DNA from 2 places in the Polaromonas sp. P3_A5 genome. Region 1 is predicted to be linked to the other one. Evidence: predicted binding sites of a transcription regulator. Region 1 holds the regulator's gene; the other holds the start of a gene.
The links. Region 1 encodes LexA, which represses DNA repair genes until DNA is damaged. Its sites were predicted from a motif close to ACTGTATNNNNATACAGT; they were not measured.
Positions count from the first base shown of each region.

Region 2: imuA (translesion DNA synthesis-associated protein ImuA) is a predicted target of LexA. The motif match lies at 2,624-2,641, and genes of this name have one in related genera.

Region 1 is NZ_JBFUGF010000001.1:2,021,183-2,026,029, reverse strand. It holds gene adk (adenylate kinase) at 1-83, shown strand, start outside; gene AC1DU8_RS09590 (asparaginase) at 180-1,136, opposite strand; gene lexA (transcriptional repressor LexA) at 1,276-1,980, shown strand; gene AC1DU8_RS09580 (hypothetical protein) at 2,117-2,509, shown strand; gene AC1DU8_RS09575 (D-2-hydroxyacid dehydrogenase family protein) at 2,656-3,663, shown strand; gene AC1DU8_RS09570 (type IV pilus assembly protein FimV) at 3,733-4,847, opposite strand, start outside.
Region 2 is NZ_JBFUGF010000001.1:2,265,361-2,270,207, forward strand. It holds gene AC1DU8_RS10710 (error-prone DNA polymerase) at 1-334, opposite strand, end outside; gene AC1DU8_RS10715 (Y-family DNA polymerase) at 342-1,790, opposite strand; gene imuA (translesion DNA synthesis-associated protein ImuA) at 1,750-2,595, opposite strand; gene AC1DU8_RS10725 (hypothetical protein) at 2,790-3,590, opposite strand; gene AC1DU8_RS10730 (disulfide bond formation protein B) at 3,812-4,318, opposite strand; gene AC1DU8_RS10735 (VOC family protein) at 4,565-4,847, shown strand, end outside.

The DNA.
Region 1 (4,847 bases):
TGGCCCCAAAATACCGTGCCATCAGCGGCATGGGCGGTGTTGACGAGATCACCGCCCGCGCGTTCAAAGCGCTGGCGGGCTGAATCGAGCCTCCAGCGAGTCCATCTGCACCCCAAAGCCGTCAGTCTGACGGCTTTTTTCATTCCAGTTCCCGGCAGACTGAAATCGGAAGGCAGGGTTCAGCTTTGCGCCAACAGCTCGAGCATCATCGCTATTCTCGCCTTCACGGGGCTCAGCCCCTGCGAATCAGAAAACAGATCCCCGGGTGTGGGCAAGACACGACCATTGAGGCACCTTGTCGACCGGACGACCCGCACCCCCGCAGACCGCGCGCGAAGCAAGGCCGCCTCCAGCGCATGGTGCAAGGTGCCATTACCCGTGGCGGCAACTACAAGCCCCTGAACACCCTGCGCCAGCAACGCGTCCACGACCGCACCACTGGCGCCGGCATGGTTCATGACGATCTCAACGTGCGGCCACTGGACCGGAACCACGGAGTTCGCTATTATTTTAATAGCTGCTTGCGCTCGTTCTACATGGGTTTCAGGCCAATTTCGCATTAACCTGAGGAATCCTTCCTCCACATAGCCAATCGGCCCCGCATCACCAGAGTCAAAGGCGTCAACCTTGTAGGTATGCACTTTCTGCACGTCCAGCGCGCTGTGGATGGTTCCGGCGCACACCGCAACCACACCCCTCGCCCCCGCATGACGCGCCGCCGCCATGGCATCCAGCATGTTCTGGGGGCCGTCAGGCACCAGCGCCGTCGCGGGCCGCATGGCGCAGGTCAGCACCACAGGTTTATCGGGGCGGCACACCGCATGAAGGAAATATGCCGTCTCTTCCAGCGTGTCCGTTCCGTGCGTGATAACAATGCCCTGCACGTCCGGCTGGGCCAGAAAGTAATTGACCCGACTGGCCAGCTGCATCCATACCTCGAAGCTCATGTCCTTACTGTCGACCTGCGCGACCTGCTCGGTCATCAAGGGGCCGTACCTTGCCAAGGACGGGACCGCCACGACCAGCTGCTCAACGCCCACCTGGGCGGCGGTATAGCCGATGTTGTCCGACGCACTCGCAGCCTGCCCGGCAATCGTGCCGCCAGTGCCCAGAATCACAATATTTTGAGGATACATAAAACGTAAACTTGCAATCTTTTAAAAACTGGATGAAAATACAGTTACTGGATATTAAAACAGCTACAGCAACGTGCGTACCCAAAGCCAACAGGCAATACGCAAGCGGGCTGAAGTTGTGATTCAAGGAGCAACAGTGATGAGCACACTCGATAACTTTCCGCATTTTCCCTCTGAGGCTCCCAAGCTCACTGCGCGCCAGCAGCAAATTCTGGAATTGATCCAGAGCGCCATCGCGCGCACGGGCGCCCCGCCCACCCGTGCTGAAATCGCCGCTGAGCTTGGCTTTCGCTCTGCCAACGCCGCCGAGGAGCACTTGCAGGCACTGGCCCGCAAAGGCGTCATCGAGCTGGTCAGCGGGACTTCACGCGGCATACGTTTGCGCAATGACGCCCTTCGCAGCCTGAACGAATCCAGAATCAAACAGTTTTCCCTGCCGTTGCAAAGCCTGGCCCAACTCGCCCTACCTCTGGTGGGGCGGGTTGCTGCTGGCAGCCCGATTCTCGCGCAGGAACATGTCGAGCAAACCTATTATTTTGAAAGCAGCCTGTTTCAGCGCCAGCCCGACTACCTGCTCAAGGTTCGCGGCATGAGCATGCGGGACGCAGGCATCATGGATGGCGACCTGCTGGCCGTCAAGCAATCAAAGGAAGCCAAGAATGGTCAAATTGTCGTGGCCCGGCTGGGTGATGAAGTGACCGTCAAGCGCTTTCGCCGCAACAAGCACCTGATCGAACTTCTGCCCGAAAACCCGGACTTTAAAACCATTGTGGTCGAGCCCGGCGAGCCTTTCGAACTGGAAGGCCTGGCCGTCGGCCTCATTCGCAACACGATGCTGATGTAGGCAGTTCACCTGGCCACGCACCAGGTGGCGGGCGTTTGGCCGTTGTGATGGCCAACACCCTGGTGCCGGGGCCTTCCTGGCAATTTGCCAGTTTGCAATCCTGCCTGTGTAAACCTCTCTCATACAGGAGTTCATCATGGGAATCATCAGTTTTTCACATACACCAATGTCGTCAGTCCTGCTGGCACCCGTGCAGGCATTGGTGTCATTGTTTTTGCCGGCGCAGGGTATGGCTGGGGCAAGCCGTTTTTCCGCGCCAGCCGGCGCGCAGCCCAGATCTCACCAGCTTGCGCTACCCTTTGCTTCCGGCGATTTCGCGGCAATGCGCGGCCCGTCTGCCCGCGCCACTGGTACTCTTGCCGTCCAACGCTCTGTCAAGGCGTCCCGACCCAGCCGGCTGCGAGTTGTCCGTGAGTTTGACTCCAATGTCGGCCCAGCGTGCGCTGGCCGCATGGTGATATCCGGCCGCATGGCCGACGTCTGCGCGGAACTTGAGCGCATGAGCCAGCGAGAAACCTCTTTGAGATAACTGGTACGGCAAGCTTCCCACCAGAAGTTCAGCCCGGGCCTATGCGCTTTGCGGCGCCGTCTAGTGCGTTTCCTTGAGATACAAAATCCCCAGTCGGAAGTGACCCCGGCGGCAAGGAAGAAAAATCTTGCAGGCACAATATCGGCATGAATATTGTGATCCTCGACGACTATCAGGACGCGGTGCGGAAACTGAACTGCGCAGCCAAGCTGGAGGCCTACCCCGCCAAGGTCTATACCAACACCGTTAAAGGCATCGGCCAGCTGTCCGTCCGCCTCAAGGATGCCGATGTCATCGTCCTGATCCGGGAGAGAACCCAGCTCAACCGGCAAGTTATTGAAAAGCTGCCCAAACTCAAGCTGATTGCCCAGACAGGCCGTGTCGGAAGCCATATAGATGTCGCGGCTTGCACAGAACGCGGCATCGCGGTTGCCGAGGGCATTGGGTCTCCTACGGCACCCGCGGAGCTGACCTGGGCACTGGTGATGACCGCCATGCGCCGCATTCCGCACTATGTAGCCCACTTGAAGCATGGCGCCTGGCAGCAGGCAGGGCTCAAGTCAGCTTCGATGCCACCCAACTTCGGCATTGGCTCCGTCCTCAAGGGCAAGACATTGGGGGTATGGAGCTACGGGAAGATCGGGCAAATTGTGGCTGGCTACGGCAGGGCCTTCGGTATGCGTGTCGTCATTTGGGGCCGCGACGCATCACTGGAGCGGGCACAGGCCGATGGCTTTGAAGTCGCGGCCAGCAAAGCCGAATTCTTTGAGCAAAGCGATGTACTGAGCCTTCACCTGCGACTCAACGCAGAGACACGCGGTATCGTCACGCTGGAAGACCTGTCGCGCATGAAAACCACGTCCCTGCTGGTGAATACATCAAGGGCGGAGCTGATCGAGCCGGAAGCATTGATCGCCTCCCTCAATCGCGGGCGGCCCGGCCTGGCGGCCATCGATGTTTTTGAGTCGGAGCCCATCCTGCAAGGCCATGCGCTGCTCCGCCTGGAAAACTGCATTTGCACGCCGCATATTGGCTATGTTGAACAGGACAGCTATGAGCTGTACTTTGGCGCGGCGTTTGACAACGTCGTCAACTTCATCAAGGGCACGCCCACCAATATCGTCAACCCGGGGGCCTTGCAAGTACGGCGCTGATGTGACACGCCCAGCCTGATCAAGTGCGCGTAAACCCGGGATTCCCGGCGAGCCAGGCTCAAACTTCGCTCAAGTTTTCTGCGTCGGCCCCGAAGAATCCGGAAAGTCGAGGTCAAACTCGATGAGATTGTTGGCAGCGGCTTGCGGCGGCCGCGCACCAGCGTCGATCGATGGAAACGGGACCAGGTCCCCGCCCTCACCTGCACTCAAATCAATATCAAGGCCAAGCCGGGGGGAAGCGGGAGGCTGCGTCGGGTCGGTTGCACCTGCCACGGCAGGAGACGGCAAAGGCGCCACGATCTGGAACCGGGCTGACAGTGGCTGGATGCTGGTGGGTCCAAAGCCTGCAACGCTTGGGAGCGTATCCGGCATGGTCGGAATCGACGGTGCGTCCGATGGTTTTACCGGTGCTTCGGCGTCGCCGGGCGGCCGGCTAACAATCCTTTTTGCGATCGAGTGGAGGAGCAACAGCTCGCGGTAGGCGGCCAGGCTGAAGACCTCTCCCCGCGAATCCGGTTTGCGGAATATGGACTCTTCAAGTACGTCGAGTACCTTGGGCGTTGGCCAGAGGGCCTCAATCCGCGAGAGGGCCTCCGTGTAATACTCAAGATCGTGCGTATTCGCCGCGTATTCGTCGAATGGCGGCACCTTGGCATTGAACATCTTGTTGAAGTCTGTGCGCAACGCGTCGTAATCCTCCCGGCGTCCCAAGCTGTGATAGAGGTCAAACAGGTCGAGATAGACGAGCGCGCTTGTTTCCACGTTGTCCATGATGTGGTGGCGCAGAACATCTACCGCCTTGTCGGGCCGGCCGAGCGACAGGAAAAAATCGGCCTGTTGCTGCACATCAAACAGCTCTTCGGCATTCACAATCCGCGGCATGCTGCTGATACCGCTCAGGCTAGGCAGAAATTCCGAGGGGAATCTGGATTCGGCAACCCTTGGGCGCGCCACGGCGCTTGAAGCCGGCGTATTTTTCGGCGCATCGAGAAATGGTTCGCTGGGATCGAAATCAACCAGCGAATCGGGCATAGGCCCGGCGCTCACCGATTCAGCTTCTGAGGCCCCGCGCAAAAAGGCTTTCCCGGTGTTACCCGTACCTTCAGTCACATAAGGCGCGCTGTCTTCGGCAAACCCTTTGCCCCACCATGATCCCCGGCTGACACGGCTTTGCTGTCGGCTAC
Region 2 (4,847 bases), 240 kb from region 1:
TTTCCACCACGTCACCGGCCTTGCGCGCTTCGGTGATGAACTCGCACAGGTTGCCCCAGCCTGCCGCGTTGTGCGGCAGCACCACCAGCCTGAAGGCATCGGGCGCCTGCACCAAAAATTCCGCGCCCGGCAGCAGCTTGAGGCCCATCTCTTTTGCCACCTCATGCGCCCTGACCACCCCGGCCACCGAACATTCGTCGGTGATGGCCAGCGCCTGGTAGCCCAGCTCGGAAGCGCGTTCGGCCAGTTCCTGCGCGTGCGAGGCGCCACGCTGGAAGCTGAAGTTGCTCAGCGCGTGCAGCTCGGCGTAATCGGGAAGCGCGTAGGCAGGCATGCGGGCCTCAGGCAAAAAAGCCGTGCAAATACCAGGTGCGTTGCCGGCCGGCCTGGGCGGCAGAGCCCAGCCTTTCGCTGTAAACCCACAGCAAGCTGCCCTGCTGGCTGCGGTAGATGTAGTAGTCGCGGAACGCCCACGGCTTTTCACACAGGCCCGGCTCAGCGTTGCGGTTTTCGTGATCGGCCAGCAGCCATTCGGCAGCCTCCAGCCGCTGCGGCCCGGCCAGGCGTGTCAACTTGCCCTGGTACACCGGGCTGTTCCCCGCGGCTTGCAGCCTCAAAGGCTCGGGCAGCAGCCAAGCCGGGTACAAGGCTTCAGCCCGGGCATCCGGAAAAGCATGCGAAGTGGTTTTTCTTAAGCCTTTTAGAGCCCTGGCGCGCACTGGTTGTGCGCAAGCAGCTATCGATTTAATAGCGCTTCGGGCGCTCACCCAGCGCTGCATCAGCTCGGGCCGGTGGTCGGTGCAAGGTTGCCAGGCTTGCACATTGGCATCGCCCAGGCGGGCGCTCAACCGCTCGACCAGCTCCACCACGCTGTCGCCCTGCCGGCGCGCTTCCATCAACAGGCTGCCGGTGGCGGCAGCCGAGTCGGCCAGCAGCTCGGTGGCCAGCGACTGCAGCGTCAGGCTGTGCACCGGCGCCGGCAGCTTTTGCTGCGCCAGGTGCTCTGAGATGAGGCGTGCCATGTGACGCAGGTCTTGTGCGGGCTGGGCCGTGCGAATCTCGAGCTCGCCGGTCGGAGGCACATCGCGGCGTTTATCCAGGTGCCAGATGATTTTCAGGGCGCAGAGCCCGCTCTGCCGCCCCAGCAGCCAGGCGTGCAGGTGGACCAGCAGGCGCTCAACGCCCGCCATCAGCGCGGGGCCATGGGTGACCAGTGCATTGAGCTCCAGTTTTTCCTCAAAGTGTTCGGGCAGCACTTGCCACGCGTAGTCGTCGGCTACGGTGCCGCGGGCGCGGTCCAGCGCCTCCAGCAGCTCGGCGCCAAAACGCCGCGCCACGCCGTCACGCGGCAGGCGCAGCAGGTCGTCCCAGCTGCGGCAGCCAATGCGCTCCAGCACACCGAGGTGCGGGCGCGCCGCCGTCAGCGTGTGCATGGGCAGGTCGGCCACGCGTTTCTTCACCACGCCAGCTTGGCCTTCCCGCATCCGAAGACGCCCTAGCGCTATCAAAGATGTAGCACCTTGCGCACGTTCTATAAGGGCAACAGCCTGATTTGATTCAAAAAACAGCTCAATTTTCTGCGCCAGCAGCTGCATCAGCCGCGCCAGCCCGCCAAACAGGCGCAGGCTGCCCGTCACGTCCATCAGCACCGCTTCGTCGACCAGCGCCACGCGCGGCGTAAAACCCAGCGCCAGGCTGGCCACCGCCCGCTGCAATGCAGCGGCGTCCTCGCCCCACTGCTGCACCGCGTCAGTGGTGATCGAGATGCGCAATGCGATCCAGCAACGCATGGATGGGGCTCCGGGGTGAAGTAACAGGCAGCGACACCAGCGACGGCAGCAGGATGGGGGCAAGCTCTTCCCGCTTTTGCCGGGCCCTGTCGCGACTGGCTGCCAGCAGCGCTGACAGCCGGGCGGGCCGGGTGTCGAGCAGCACCGGCGCAGCCAGTGGCGGGCCGCGGCGCTTGAGCACGTGGACCAGCAGATTGCCGCCCTCCTGCACAGCGCCTTCCAGCAGCAGGCGCAGCGGCGCGGGTGACGATTCGTGTTGGGCCCGCAGCGGCCGGAACACAAACAGCAGCTTGTGGTGCGCATGCGCGGCAATCTGCAGGCGGCGCAGGTGGGCACTGCGCGCATCCGGCAGCCAGGCCAGCACGGCGGTCACGTCAGCGCACTGCAGCGCCTCTCGCGTGGCCCAGAGCAGCGAAGGCGCGTCACCGGGCTTGCCGTGAATGCTGATGAGCCGCCGCATGTCGATCTGGCGCGCGCCCAGCGCCGGGCCAAACGGCAGATAAGGCGCACCGACCAGCGCCGTCAGTTGCGCGCCAGGCTCATCCGGTGCGGCGGGCTGGTTGAGGGCCCGGGCCAGGCCGGGCGCCAGCAAACCCCATTCCTGCTGGCCCGCCTGCGGCAGCAGCAGTTCAACCAGCGCGCCCTGCGGCCAGCCTCCTCCTGGCAAGGCCAGGTCGAGCGCCGCATAACCTGTGGCCACCGTCTGCACACTCGCGCTGCCCAGTTCGCCGGCCCGCCAAACCTGGGCATTCAGGGCGTCGGCAAAGTCCGGCAAAGCGCTGGGCATTGCGGTAAGGGTGGGCATGGAAGGTGGTCCGGATCAAGCTGGATATACTGTATTTATGTACAGTATATGATCGATTCGATGCCCTGCCAACCTGCATGAAACCCGGGTACCCCAGTCGAGAATTATTCACCCCGGAGCCACCGGGAAAACCGGCACCTCCCTGCAAATCAGGATGCAGCGCGCTTGCCGGCGGTACCGCTGTTCTCGCGCGTCTAGAGTTTGGGCGGGAGTGGCCGGCCCACGTTGTGGGCGCCCTTGTCGGCCGCCTCCCAATACGCCTTGTCCAGCGTGCCGGGGTGGTTCTTGACCGGGGTGCCGACCGGCACATTGCCAGGGCGCTGAACGCCCTCCACCGAATAGGTTTTCAGCTTGGGCTTCTCGGTGGTGGAGGGGTTGAGCTCATGAAACTCGTGCGCCACCTTTGAAGGGTTTTGGGGAGACAACTTTTGGCCACGAACACTCGCCAGCGTTTCAATGTGCGTCATGCACCGCGTCGTGTAGGGGTCGGGTGCCTCACCGAACAGGTGAAACACGCCGTGCTGCTGACGTTCGCTCGTCATCTGCTTGAGCTTCCAGAGCTCGAACACCGACACCTTTGCGCGCATCGCCTCCTTGGAGTCATAGCGGTATTCCCGTCCCTTCTTGCGATCGCTTTCTGGGGCCGGACGCGCCAGGAAGCGGTCCCTGTGCTCGGTCGGTGTATGGCTGCCATAGGCCAGGTTCGAGTAAGGCTTGGACTCGTCTATGCCGGTCAGCTGGTTCACGGCGCCAAACTTTGGCAAATCTGTACGGGGTGGGCCACTGCCCATCCGGAAATCTTCGTAATGACCCCACGAACCCCGTCCGTATTTGACGGTCATGTGTTCCGGCTGTTGTGGATTCGTCGTGTTTCTCCACGTGGAGAACTTGACCGGCACCACCGGCTGGTTTCCCAGGAAATAGGCACTGGCAGCGGCACCGGCACTCGCCAGGACCGGGAAGCCAAAGCGCGATAACACCCTTCCTGCTGCCATGGGGACCATCCTTGTGCCGCAGCGCGGCAATGTTGATGAGCTGACCTTCCGGTAAAACCGGCGACTGGATATTCAGTCTAGTCATGGCGCGCGGCTGGCGCCATCCCCTTTTTCAGGTGAAAAATTACATGCTTCGGCTATGGGTGCGTCGCTGCGGCCCTCAAGCTCGCAGCATGAGCTGGCCGGGGGCAATGCGCCGCCAAACTGGCGATGTGGTCGATTCAGCGCTTGCGCGCCTGGCGTGCGATCAGCAGCAAGCCCACGACCGCAATAGCCACAAAACACAGGAAAGACCAGTTGGCAATCGAGCCGCCCAGAAAGGTCCAGTCGATCTTGGTGCAGTCGCCGCTGCCCTTGAAGATCATGGGAATGGCGCGTTTGAGCGGAAAGGTTTCAATCATTCCGTAAAAGTCGCGGCCGCAAGAGGCAATTTCAGGCGGATACCACTGCAGGAAACTTTGGCGCGCCGCCACAAAAGCACCAAAACCCGAGAGCAGCACCATCAGGCCTGAACCGGCGATCAGCAGGCCCCGGCTTTTGGCGATGGCCGTCACGCCCGCCACCACCGCCACCAGCACCAGCGCATACCGCTGCACGATGCACATCGGGCAAGGCTCCAGGCCTACCACGTGCTGCAGGTACAGGCCAAAAGCCAGCATGGCCACGCAGGCCACGGCGATCAGCGCCAGCATGCGGCGCGGCATGGCGTCGAAATACGTCAAAAACATCAGGGAGCCCTCTTTTTTCTGGATGAATTATGAATTGTCCAGGGGTTCGGGCGTTTGGTGCCGGATAAGTTCCCTTCGGCGATACATGCAGGGCAGATTCTTCGCCGCTTACCCATCCCTGTCGCTCCCGCCCCCTGGTCCCCTCTCGCCCTAATTTGCCAGCGTTTGTCCTACAGATGGGCAACCCCGGCGGGCGTAGATTTTCAGGACGTCAGTTTTTTTGAAGATCCCAGAAAGGACCCCATGATGGAAATACACCGAGGACGACTCATCGACCATGTTCACCTGCGCGCCCATGACCTCACGGCCAGCAAGCGCTTTTACCGCGCTGTGCTGAAGTCACTGAACAAAGAAAGTGCCATCCAGGAAGCCGACGACCATTTCTCAGGCGACGAGTTGTGGATAGACCAGGCCGACGGCCCCACCTCGCATGTTCATCTGGCTTTCCGGGCCAAAGACCACGCAGAGGTCAAAGCCTTCTACGAAGCCGCCCTGGCCGCAGGCGGCACCGACAACGGCGCGCCAGGCG